One region of the Pantoea sp. S-LA4 genome, then DNA from elsewhere that is predicted to be linked to it. Evidence: predicted binding sites of a transcription regulator. Region 1 holds the regulator's gene; each other region holds the start of a gene.
The links. The regulator Fur, encoded in region 1, represses iron uptake genes when iron is present. The targets are predictions, from matches to a motif close to ATAATAATGAGAACNACTATCAA.
Positions count from the first base shown of each region.

Region 2: a site for Fur is predicted at 1,272-1,294, ahead of ACX3P5_RS01775 (isochorismate synthase). Genes of this name have one in related genera too.
Region 3: a site for Fur is predicted at 1,096-1,118, ahead of fepD (Fe(3+)-siderophore ABC transporter permease). Genes of this name have one in related genera too.
Region 4: a site for Fur is predicted at 1,185-1,207, ahead of ACX3P5_RS21900 (TonB-dependent siderophore receptor). Genes of this name have one in related genera too.

Region 1 covers NZ_JBTLRC010000002.1:885,864-888,069, forward strand. Annotated here, with positions in the region: gene glnS (glutamine--tRNA ligase) at 1-90, shown strand, start outside; gene ACX3P5_RS05015 (hypothetical protein) at 323-718, shown strand; gene fur (ferric iron uptake transcriptional regulator) at 790-1,233, opposite strand; gene fldA (flavodoxin FldA) at 1,586-2,116, opposite strand.
Region 2 covers NZ_JBTLRC010000002.1:186,042-188,247, forward strand. Annotated here, with positions in the region: gene ACX3P5_RS01770 ((2,3-dihydroxybenzoyl)adenylate synthase) at 1-55, opposite strand, end outside; gene ACX3P5_RS01775 (isochorismate synthase) at 66-1,244, opposite strand; gene fepB (Fe2+-enterobactin ABC transporter substrate-binding protein) at 1,422-2,206, shown strand, end outside.
Region 3 covers NZ_JBTLRC010000002.1:188,684-190,889, forward strand. Annotated here, with positions in the region: gene entS (enterobactin transporter EntS) at 1-1,020, opposite strand, end outside; gene fepD (Fe(3+)-siderophore ABC transporter permease) at 1,166-2,155, shown strand; gene fepG (iron-enterobactin ABC transporter permease) at 2,152-2,206, shown strand, end outside.
Region 4 covers NZ_JBTLRC010000004.1:289,377-291,582, forward strand. Annotated here, with positions in the region: gene ACX3P5_RS21900 (TonB-dependent siderophore receptor) at 1-1,128, opposite strand, end outside.

The sequences.
Region 1 (2,206 bases):
TGTGCCGACAGCGTCTATTCGAAGCCGTCACAGCTGGTGTTTAACCGTACCGTCGGTTTGCGAGACACCTGGACTAAAAGCGGCGAATAATCATTAACGCTGGCTGATAAAATGACAAAAGGGCGACTTATCGCCCTTTTTTATTGTCCTGATTTCTGCCATCGCCGAGGTTTGTGCTGCAAGCCGGGTTCCGTGGTTGTTACAAATTTGTGAGAGAAATCTGAGTTTAAAAAAATTAATCAATTACCAGATGTGAATTATCGGCGTTCAGGTAGGCTATGCGCACTCAGACAGAGCGCAGCGAGTGATATAAGGAAAAAAAATGACCGTTCTCGCCCAGGAAGCCAAACACAGTGTCGTCGTTTTACATCAGCTTATTGAACGTATTTTCAATCAGCCTGCCGGATCCGATGACAGTTTTGAACTGATGATGTCCTATTTCCACCCTGAATTTCGCATGGTAACGCCACGGGGAAATCAGCTAAACCTGAACGAAGTGGAAGAACTTTTCCGTCAGCTGCACGGCAAGCGGGAAGGCATGCGTATCGCCACCTGTGAGCACGTCATTATTTCACATCACGATCAGGAAGTGACGGTACAGTATCGGGAGATGCAGATGCTGAATGGCGATAATCAGAGCCGCATCGCGCTGGCGATTCTCGACTGCAGCACCTCGATTCCGCGCTGGCGTTACCTGCAGGAAACGCTGGTCGCCTGACGACCCGGCGTAGTAAGGACGAAAAAAAACCGGTCTGTGAACCGGTTTTTTTATATCAGGCAGGATCAGTGTTACTGATCGTGCAGCGTTTCATCTTCACGGCAGTCACCCAGCGCGCAGTGACCATAGAGATAAAGGCTGTGGTTCGTCAGCTTAATGCCGTGGCGGGTCGCGATTTCCCGCTGACGGGTTTCGATCGACTCATCGCTGAACTCGATCACTTTACCGCAGTCCAGGCAGATCAGGTGATCGTGGTGATGCTGCTGAGTCAGTTCAAACACCGACTTGCCGCCTTCGAAATTGTGACGGGTCACAATGCCGGCATCATCAAACTGGTTCAGCACACGATAAACGGTGGCCAGACCAATCTCTTCGCCGATATCGATCAGGCGTTTGTACAAATCTTCCGCGCTGACGTGATGGCACTCAGGTTCCTGAAGCACTTCCAGAATTTTCAGTCTGGGCAGCGTGACTTTCAGGCCAGCCTTCTTTAATGCGGTATTGTTGTCAGTCATGCGGATTTTGTCCTGTTACTAATATTCACTTTTGTGGCGCTTGGCCTTGAATGTCGATCTACACCCATTCTCATTTGCGTCTCATTATAGAACTGAAGCCGTGAAATGAAAACCGAGGGGAGTGCCTAAATCACCATGGGCTGTATGGGATACGTCACCGAGCCGGGGAGGATTTCTGCAGGAGTCTGTTAACATTTCGCTTAGCCCTATCTGCTGCCAGAGAAAATAAGCGGAAGATCGATGCGGGTATTCTACAGATTAAACGAAGAAAGTTAAAAAAATGTGGCTATTATTTCTATAGGAATTTCCATTGCCTCAATGTGAGCTGGCGCTCACATTGAGGCGGAGAGCATCAGGCTTCGAGGATCTCTTTGAGCTGCAGTTCATCAAAGATCTGCTTCACCCACTGCTCAACGCGCGCATTGGTCAGCTCAGGCTGGCGATCTTCATCAATGGCCAGGCCCAGGAAGTGCGTATCATCCGCCAGACCTTTTGAGGCCTCGAAGTGATAACCTTCGGTTGGCCAGTGACCGACGATCACGGCGCCATGCGGCTCAATGATGTCGCGGATGGTGCCCATCGCGTCACAAAAATACTCGGCATAATCTTCCTGATCGCCACAGCCAAACAGGGCAACCAGTTTGCCGTTGAAATCGATCTCTTCCAGCGTCGGGAAAAAGTCATCCCAGTCGCACTGCGCTTCACCGTAATACCAGGTCGGGATACCCAGCAGCAGGATGTCAAACGCTTCCAGATCTTCTTTAGTGCTTTTCGCGATGTCGTGGACTTCTGCAACGTCTTTACCCAGCTGTTTCTGGATCATTTTTGCAATGTTTTCGGTGTTACCGGTATCGCTGCCAAAGAAGATGCCTACGAGTGCCATGAGTAAAATAACCTCTTAAATCCTGATGATGAGATGTGTGCCGCAGCACAATTCAGCGAATAATAGCAGACGAGGCAAACCCGCGGAACG
Region 2 (2,206 bases), 700 kb from region 1:
TTTCGCGGTAACGCGCGGCCAGATCGTCAGGCCAGCGGCTGTAGGAAAGGGTCATACAGGTTCCTTTATTGCAGTCCAAAAGCGCGAAGCATGGTGTCGAGTTTGACGCCGGTTTCGCGCCATTCTGATTCGGGTTGTGAGTCAGCTACGATGCCAGCGCCAGCAAACAGTCGCACGCGCGGGCCATGCACCGTGCCGCAGCGAATGGTCACGACCCATTCGCCATTGCCCTGATCGTCGCACCAGCCGACAATGCCGCCAAACAGCTGACGTTCGAACGGTTCGAGTTGCCGAATCAGCTGTTGGGCGCGCTGATGCGGGAAGCCGCTCAGGGCGGGGGTCGGATGGAGCAGACAGGCCAGCGACAGCGCATTTTCACGAGAGTCGAGCACCTCGCCCTCAATCAGGGTGGCGAGATGCCATAGGGTTGCGGTGGTGATCAGCGACGGCACCTCTGGCACCGACAGCACCCGGCTGCGCGCTTGCAGCGTATTGCGCATCGCATCGGTCACCAGCTTATGCTCATGGCGATCTTTGTCTGAGCGCATCAGGCTATCGCCTGCCGCCTGGTCCAGCTGTGGGTCGGCATCACGGCGGGCCGAACCGGCCAGCGGACAGGAACTGAAACTGTGGCCCTGTTTGCGGATCATCAGTTCCGGGCTGGCTCCGACCAGCGCACCGCCTTCCGACAGCGGCAGATGAAAGTGGTAGCTGTTCGGGTTCTGCGCCACGATGCGTTGCATCAGGGCCGCGGTATCCACCGGCTGTTCAGCGGTGATATCCATCAGCCGCGACAGCACTACTTTATCCAGCTCGCCACGCTGCGTGGCAGAGACCGCCTGCGCCACCATATCGGTGAAAATGTCATGATCCGGTACCGCCGTGCGGCGGCGTACCTGCGGCAGATCGTTTTCACGGATTGCGGTTGCCGCGTGCAGATCGGCGCGGTTAAAGGTTTGCCAGGACTCAGGGATAAACAGCGCCGAGGGCTGATTGACGTCAAACGGAATCGCACCTACCAGAATCGGATGGGTAATGCCCTGTTTTCTGGCCGAGGCGAAATGGTGCTGCAATTGTTGCTGAAAATCCCCTGTCAGCGCATCGCCATCGTTGACCGGGGTGGTCAGCGTGGTGAAACAGCCTTGCGTGGTCAGGCTTTGCCAGGGAGAGGTAAACAGGAAACCGCGGCACAACGCGGAGAAATCCTGCAACAAGGGATGTTCAAACGTCAACGATTCCACCATAATTTTCACCTATAAATGATAAGATAATTAATAATGATTATCATTTGTATTGTGGCCCAGTAACCTACGTTGATTAGCCGGAAGTGTCAATAAATACGCGGTGTTTCGGCTGCGTTTTCCTGTTAAATCAGCACAAACAGCAGGGCAAATTGCCAGCAGAAAAGTGGACTGAAATTTATGACTAAACGTGGTGTAAAGGCGGCAATCGCGCTGTTTTTCTTCTGTATCAGTTTCGCGGCGGCGGCTCACAACGGCTGGCCGCGCACGATAGCCGGCGCAAAAGGCAGTGTGACCTTATCCCAGGCGCCAACCCGCATTGTCTCGACCAGCGTCACCCTGACCGGATCGCTGCTGGCGATCAATGCTCCGGTGATCGCCAGTGGCGCAACGGCACCCAACAGCCGGCTGGCCGATGGGCAGGGGTTCTTCCGTCAGTGGGGCGAGGTGGCAAAACAGCGCGGCGTAAAACGTCTCTATATTGGCGAGCCCAATGCTGAAGCGATTGCGGCGGAAGCACCGGACCTGATTGTGGTCAGCGCCACCGGCAATGATTCGGCGATCAAACTGGTCGATCAGCTGACCGCTATCGCACCGGTTCTGGTGATCAACTATGACGATAAGAGCTGGCAGCAGCTGGTGACGCTACTGGGTGAGGCAACCGGTCATGAATCTGACGCCGCCGCCCGCATCAGCGCGTTTGATGCCCAGGAAAAAGCGCTTAAATCCGCCTTAACGCTGCCGCCGCAGCCGGTTTCCGCCCTGGTCTGGAACGGTGACGGTCGCGCCGTTAATCTCTGGACCGAGGCATCGGCGCAGGGAAAATTGCTGCAGCAACTGGGGTTCACCCTGGCCACGCCGCCAGCCGACATGCAGCACGGTCACAGCATGGGGCAGCGTAAAGACATTATTCAGCTGTCAGGGGAAAATCTGGCGGCGGGACTGAATGGCCACACCTATCTGCT
Region 3 (2,206 bases), 700 kb from region 1:
GGTCAGCGTCTGGATCAGAGCATATTGCACCAGGCTGTTGATGGCGCTGAAATAGCCAAACGCGGCGAGGCAGACCAGGCTCAGGCTGAACCACGGCATCAGGCTGAACAGGGTAAGGGCAATAAAGGCGGCAATGGCGCTGGCCAGAATCAGGCGGCCCGGCTGCGCTGACTGCGCCAGCCGGCCGCTGGTTAAGGCTCCGACCGCGGCCCCGAGCGGCACGGCGGCATACATCAGCCCCAGCTGCTCCAGCCCGACCTGCCAGTGCGGCGCCAGTGCCGGATAGAGTACGCGTACCGCACTGGCTAAGGTCACCAGCGCGCCAACCAGCGCCGCCATACCGACTATCGGGCTGGCAAACAGGAAACCCATTCCGGCGGATAAGGCGGTCAGCGGATGTTCACGCGGCTGTGGCGGTGGGGCCAGCGTCGGCAGGCGCAGCAGAGTGAGTACCGTCAGCAAGGTGCCGAGCGCCGCCAGTCCGTAGTTCCAGGCCACGCCGCCGTGGGCGATCACCAGCCCGGCAATCGCCGGTGACAGAATGGCGCCAAAGCGCACCGTCAGCATGGTGATCGCGCCCGCTTTCATAATGTTTTCGCGGCCGACCAGCGCTGGTGTGGCGGCCAGCAGCGCGGTCACGCCGATCGCCCCAAAAAAGCCATCCCACAGGCCCAGCACAAACACCGCGATCACCGACGGAGCAGGCAGCAGCGCATTCACACACAGGGCGACAAAACCGAGGCCGCAGGTTGAACGGGCAAACAGGATCAGGCGGCGGCGCTCATAGCGATCGGCCAGTACGCCACCGGTGAGCAGGCCAATAAACATACCGGCACCGGCCAGCGTGACCGCCAGACCCACCAGCAACGGCGATTGCGTTAACTGCTGAATCTGCACCGGGACGGCGACCGCCAGCATACCGAGCGCGACAATCGAGATGAAGCGAGCAATAAACACGGCGCGAAAAGCGGGATGGGTTTTCAGCAGGCTGAGATCGATAAAGTGGGAGGGTTTGTTCATAACGTCGCCTTTTTGCACCCATTTTCCTCATCATTGAGTTTGCGAGTCATGGTAACATACAAAAAATGCGTAATAACGATAACAAGTATCATTATCATAATGGTTTCCATCCCGATGCCATTGAATCCGTAAAGGTTTAACTGTGATGCGTCAATTCCATGTAATAGCAGGCTCAGGGATGCTGCTGTTGCTGCTCCTCGCGCTCAGCCTGATGCTGGGGGCCAAATCCATAGCCTTCCATGATGTCACCCAGGCACTGCTGACCAACTGCTCCAGCGCAGACTGCATCATTGTGCGTGATGCCCGGCTGCCGCGTACCCTGGCCGGGCTGCTGGCGGGCGCAGGTCTGGGCGTGGCGGGCGCGCTGATGCAGAGCCTGACACGCAACCCGCTGGCCGATCCCGGAATCCTGGGGATTAATGCCGGTGCAGGTTTTGCGGTAGTGATCGGCATTGCGCTCTATGGTGCGGATTCCCCGATTGACTGGCTCGGTTTTGCCTTTGGCGGCGCGCTGCTGGCGTCGTTGCTGGTGGCGCTGACCGGGGCGGTCGGTGGCGGGCGGGTCAATCCGGTACGGCTGACGCTGGCCGGGGTCGCGCTGGGCGCGGTGCTGGAAGGCTTAACCTCCGGCTTGTCGCTGCTTAATCCTGACATCTACGACCACCTGCGTTTCTGGCACAGCGGGTCGCTGGATATCCGCAATTTTGCCATTCTGCGCACGACGTTTCCCGCGGTGGTGGTCGGCTCTCTGCTGGCGCTGCTGCTGGCCCGGTCGCTCAACAGCCTCAGCATGGGCGGTGATATGGCGACGGCGCTCGGGACCCGCGTTGTCCGCACCCAACTGATTGGACTGCTGGCGATTGCCTTGCTGAGCGGGGCCGCGACGGCCGCGGTAGGCCCGATTGCCTTTGTCGGATTAATGACGCCGCATCTGGCACGCTGGCTGCTCGGCAACGATCATCGCTGGATGCTGCCGGGTACCCTTCTTATCACGCCCTGTCTGCTGCTGGCCGCCGATATTCTCGGCCGGGTGCTGGTGCCGGGCGAGCTGCGCGTGTCGATTGTGACGGCGATTCTCGGTGCCCCGATGCTGATTGTGCTGGTGCGCCGCAAGGCTGGCAGAGGTGCGGTATGAAACGCGTCGTACTCAATGGCACCTGGCTGCTGCTGGCCTGTCTGGCGCTGG
Region 4 (2,206 bases), on a different contig from region 1:
CGTCTGTTCCCGCACTATCTCCAGCGGGAAACTGACTTCGCCACCGGCGCGGTAACTCTCGAAGCGGCTGGTGGAGAACGTCGTGCTGTTAATTCGTCCCTCACCGCTGCCTGCGGTTCCTTCGTTGAGGCGGGTATTGTTGGTTTTTTCATAATTGAAGGTCAGTTTCGACTGGCCCCAATCCCAGATCCCGTTGTGGGCAATGCCATAGGTCTGACGATAAAGACGGTTAGTTTCTGAACCATCCAGCGATTCAATCAGAGCATTGCCCGCACCGTTGCTGTATTGGGTATCGCCAGCATATATATTGCCCTGACGGCTGTAACCGTAACTGAAATCAACCACCTGCAACGGCGTTAATTTCCAGGAGAGTACGCCATTAATATCTTTATTGCGCACGCCTTCGCGTCCGGCGGCGGCAGAACCATTCTGCGACTGGTTGATATCAAAAGCATCACTGTCGGTTTTATTGATGTTGCCGTAGAGCCGCATGGTAAGCGCGTCACCGGCCAGCGGACCGCTGAGATTAAAGTTGGCGCGGCGGGTAGCGCCTTCTTTGTCATCTTCCGGCTGATTGGTGAACAGTGACAGCGAGCCATGCCAGTCATCCGTCGGGCGCTTTGTGATAATATTGACCACGCCACCGGCAGCGCCAGAGCCATAACGGGCAGCCGCCGGCCCGCGGATCACTTCGATGCGCTCAACCATTTCCGCCGGTACCCAGTTAGAGTCACCGCGCGAATCCCGCTCGCCACGCCAGCTGTAACGCACTGAGTTTCTTGAGGTCGTCGGTACACCATCAATCAGAATCAGGGTATTTTCCGGTCCCATGCCGCGAATGTCGATCTGGCGGTTATTGCCGCGGACGCCGTTGGCGCTGTTGCCGGTGAGGTTAACACCCGGCATTTTGCGGATGATGTCGGACAGGTCATTAACCGGCGGGTTCTTTTCAATATCCTGCGCGGTAATCACCGAGACGCCAGGCTGTTGCTTTAACTCCTGTTCAGCAGTGACCAGCATAGTCTGGTCGTCGGCCAGCATTTCTGTCTCAGCGTCGTTCGCGGCAGAGGCGGAAGAACTTAATATTCCCGCCAGTAGCAGCGCAACGGGGCGCTTCCGGACATGCATAGTTACATTCACTTAGAAAATCTCCCTGAATCGTTAAGGTATGTAAGCAAATGCGTATAATAATGATAATGATTATCATTTTACAACTATAATCGGGAACTTTTCCGTTATCGCTTGCGATGCATAAGGGAAGGGCTTGAGGAGAAGTGCAGAATCATATCCCAGCATTCAGCGCGCCAGACCACACGCAGAAATCAGGCTACGCAGTGCGTAATCCCAGCGCACAACGTGGTCCTGCCGCATTCCGGATTAGCCAGGCAACATCTGCCGCAATGGCGTTTCAGCCAGCCGCGGACACGCTGCCTGTGTTGGCGCAGGCCGTTATTCAATGAACCAGAAAACCGCCAGCGATCAACGCTGCGGGAAACTTCCGCAAAATCCGCTTCTGGTGACGACAAAGAGAGAGGATTAACCGGCAACAGGATAACGCCTTGATAGGCGCTAACAATGTATAGCCGACGAGTAGGGCGGTGATGATCCATGCAAGAAGTTAAGAGGTTGTGGGCCAGGTGGTGCTGCGGAATAAGATCATGACCAATGAGCAGATGCGGGCCTGGCTCTCTGCTGATCAGTGAACAATGTCGGTATAAAACCGGCTTAAACTGTGACCCTCGTCACCTAATACCCAGAGCGCGCTTTACTTCAATAACAGCCAAACTCTATTGTACCCCCAGAAATGTGAGCGCATAACAATCAGGAAAAGGCAGTGATCATGGAGGACGCTACCTTAATGCAGCACGGTTGCCGACGCACAAAGCATCATGCAACAGCGTATTTAGCCTGAGCAGAGGCTCGTCGTGTCTCTTACCTGTAATCTCAGCAATCTCCTGGCATTACAGGCAGAACAGGGTGGAAGCGAGTTAAAAATCTCCACTATCACAGCGGCTTTGGTGTTCTGAAGCGTGCTGGCAGCATGCCATTACCTCTCTGCTACAAGCACGAGCAGGCTGTTTTCAGGCTCAACAGAAGGTGAGTCTGGCAGGAGGATCACGATGAAGCGCTCACAACTCACACAGGTAATGGCTTAAAATGTTACTCGCTCACAGTACTGAAGGTTACTTTGCCAACGGTTCCGGCA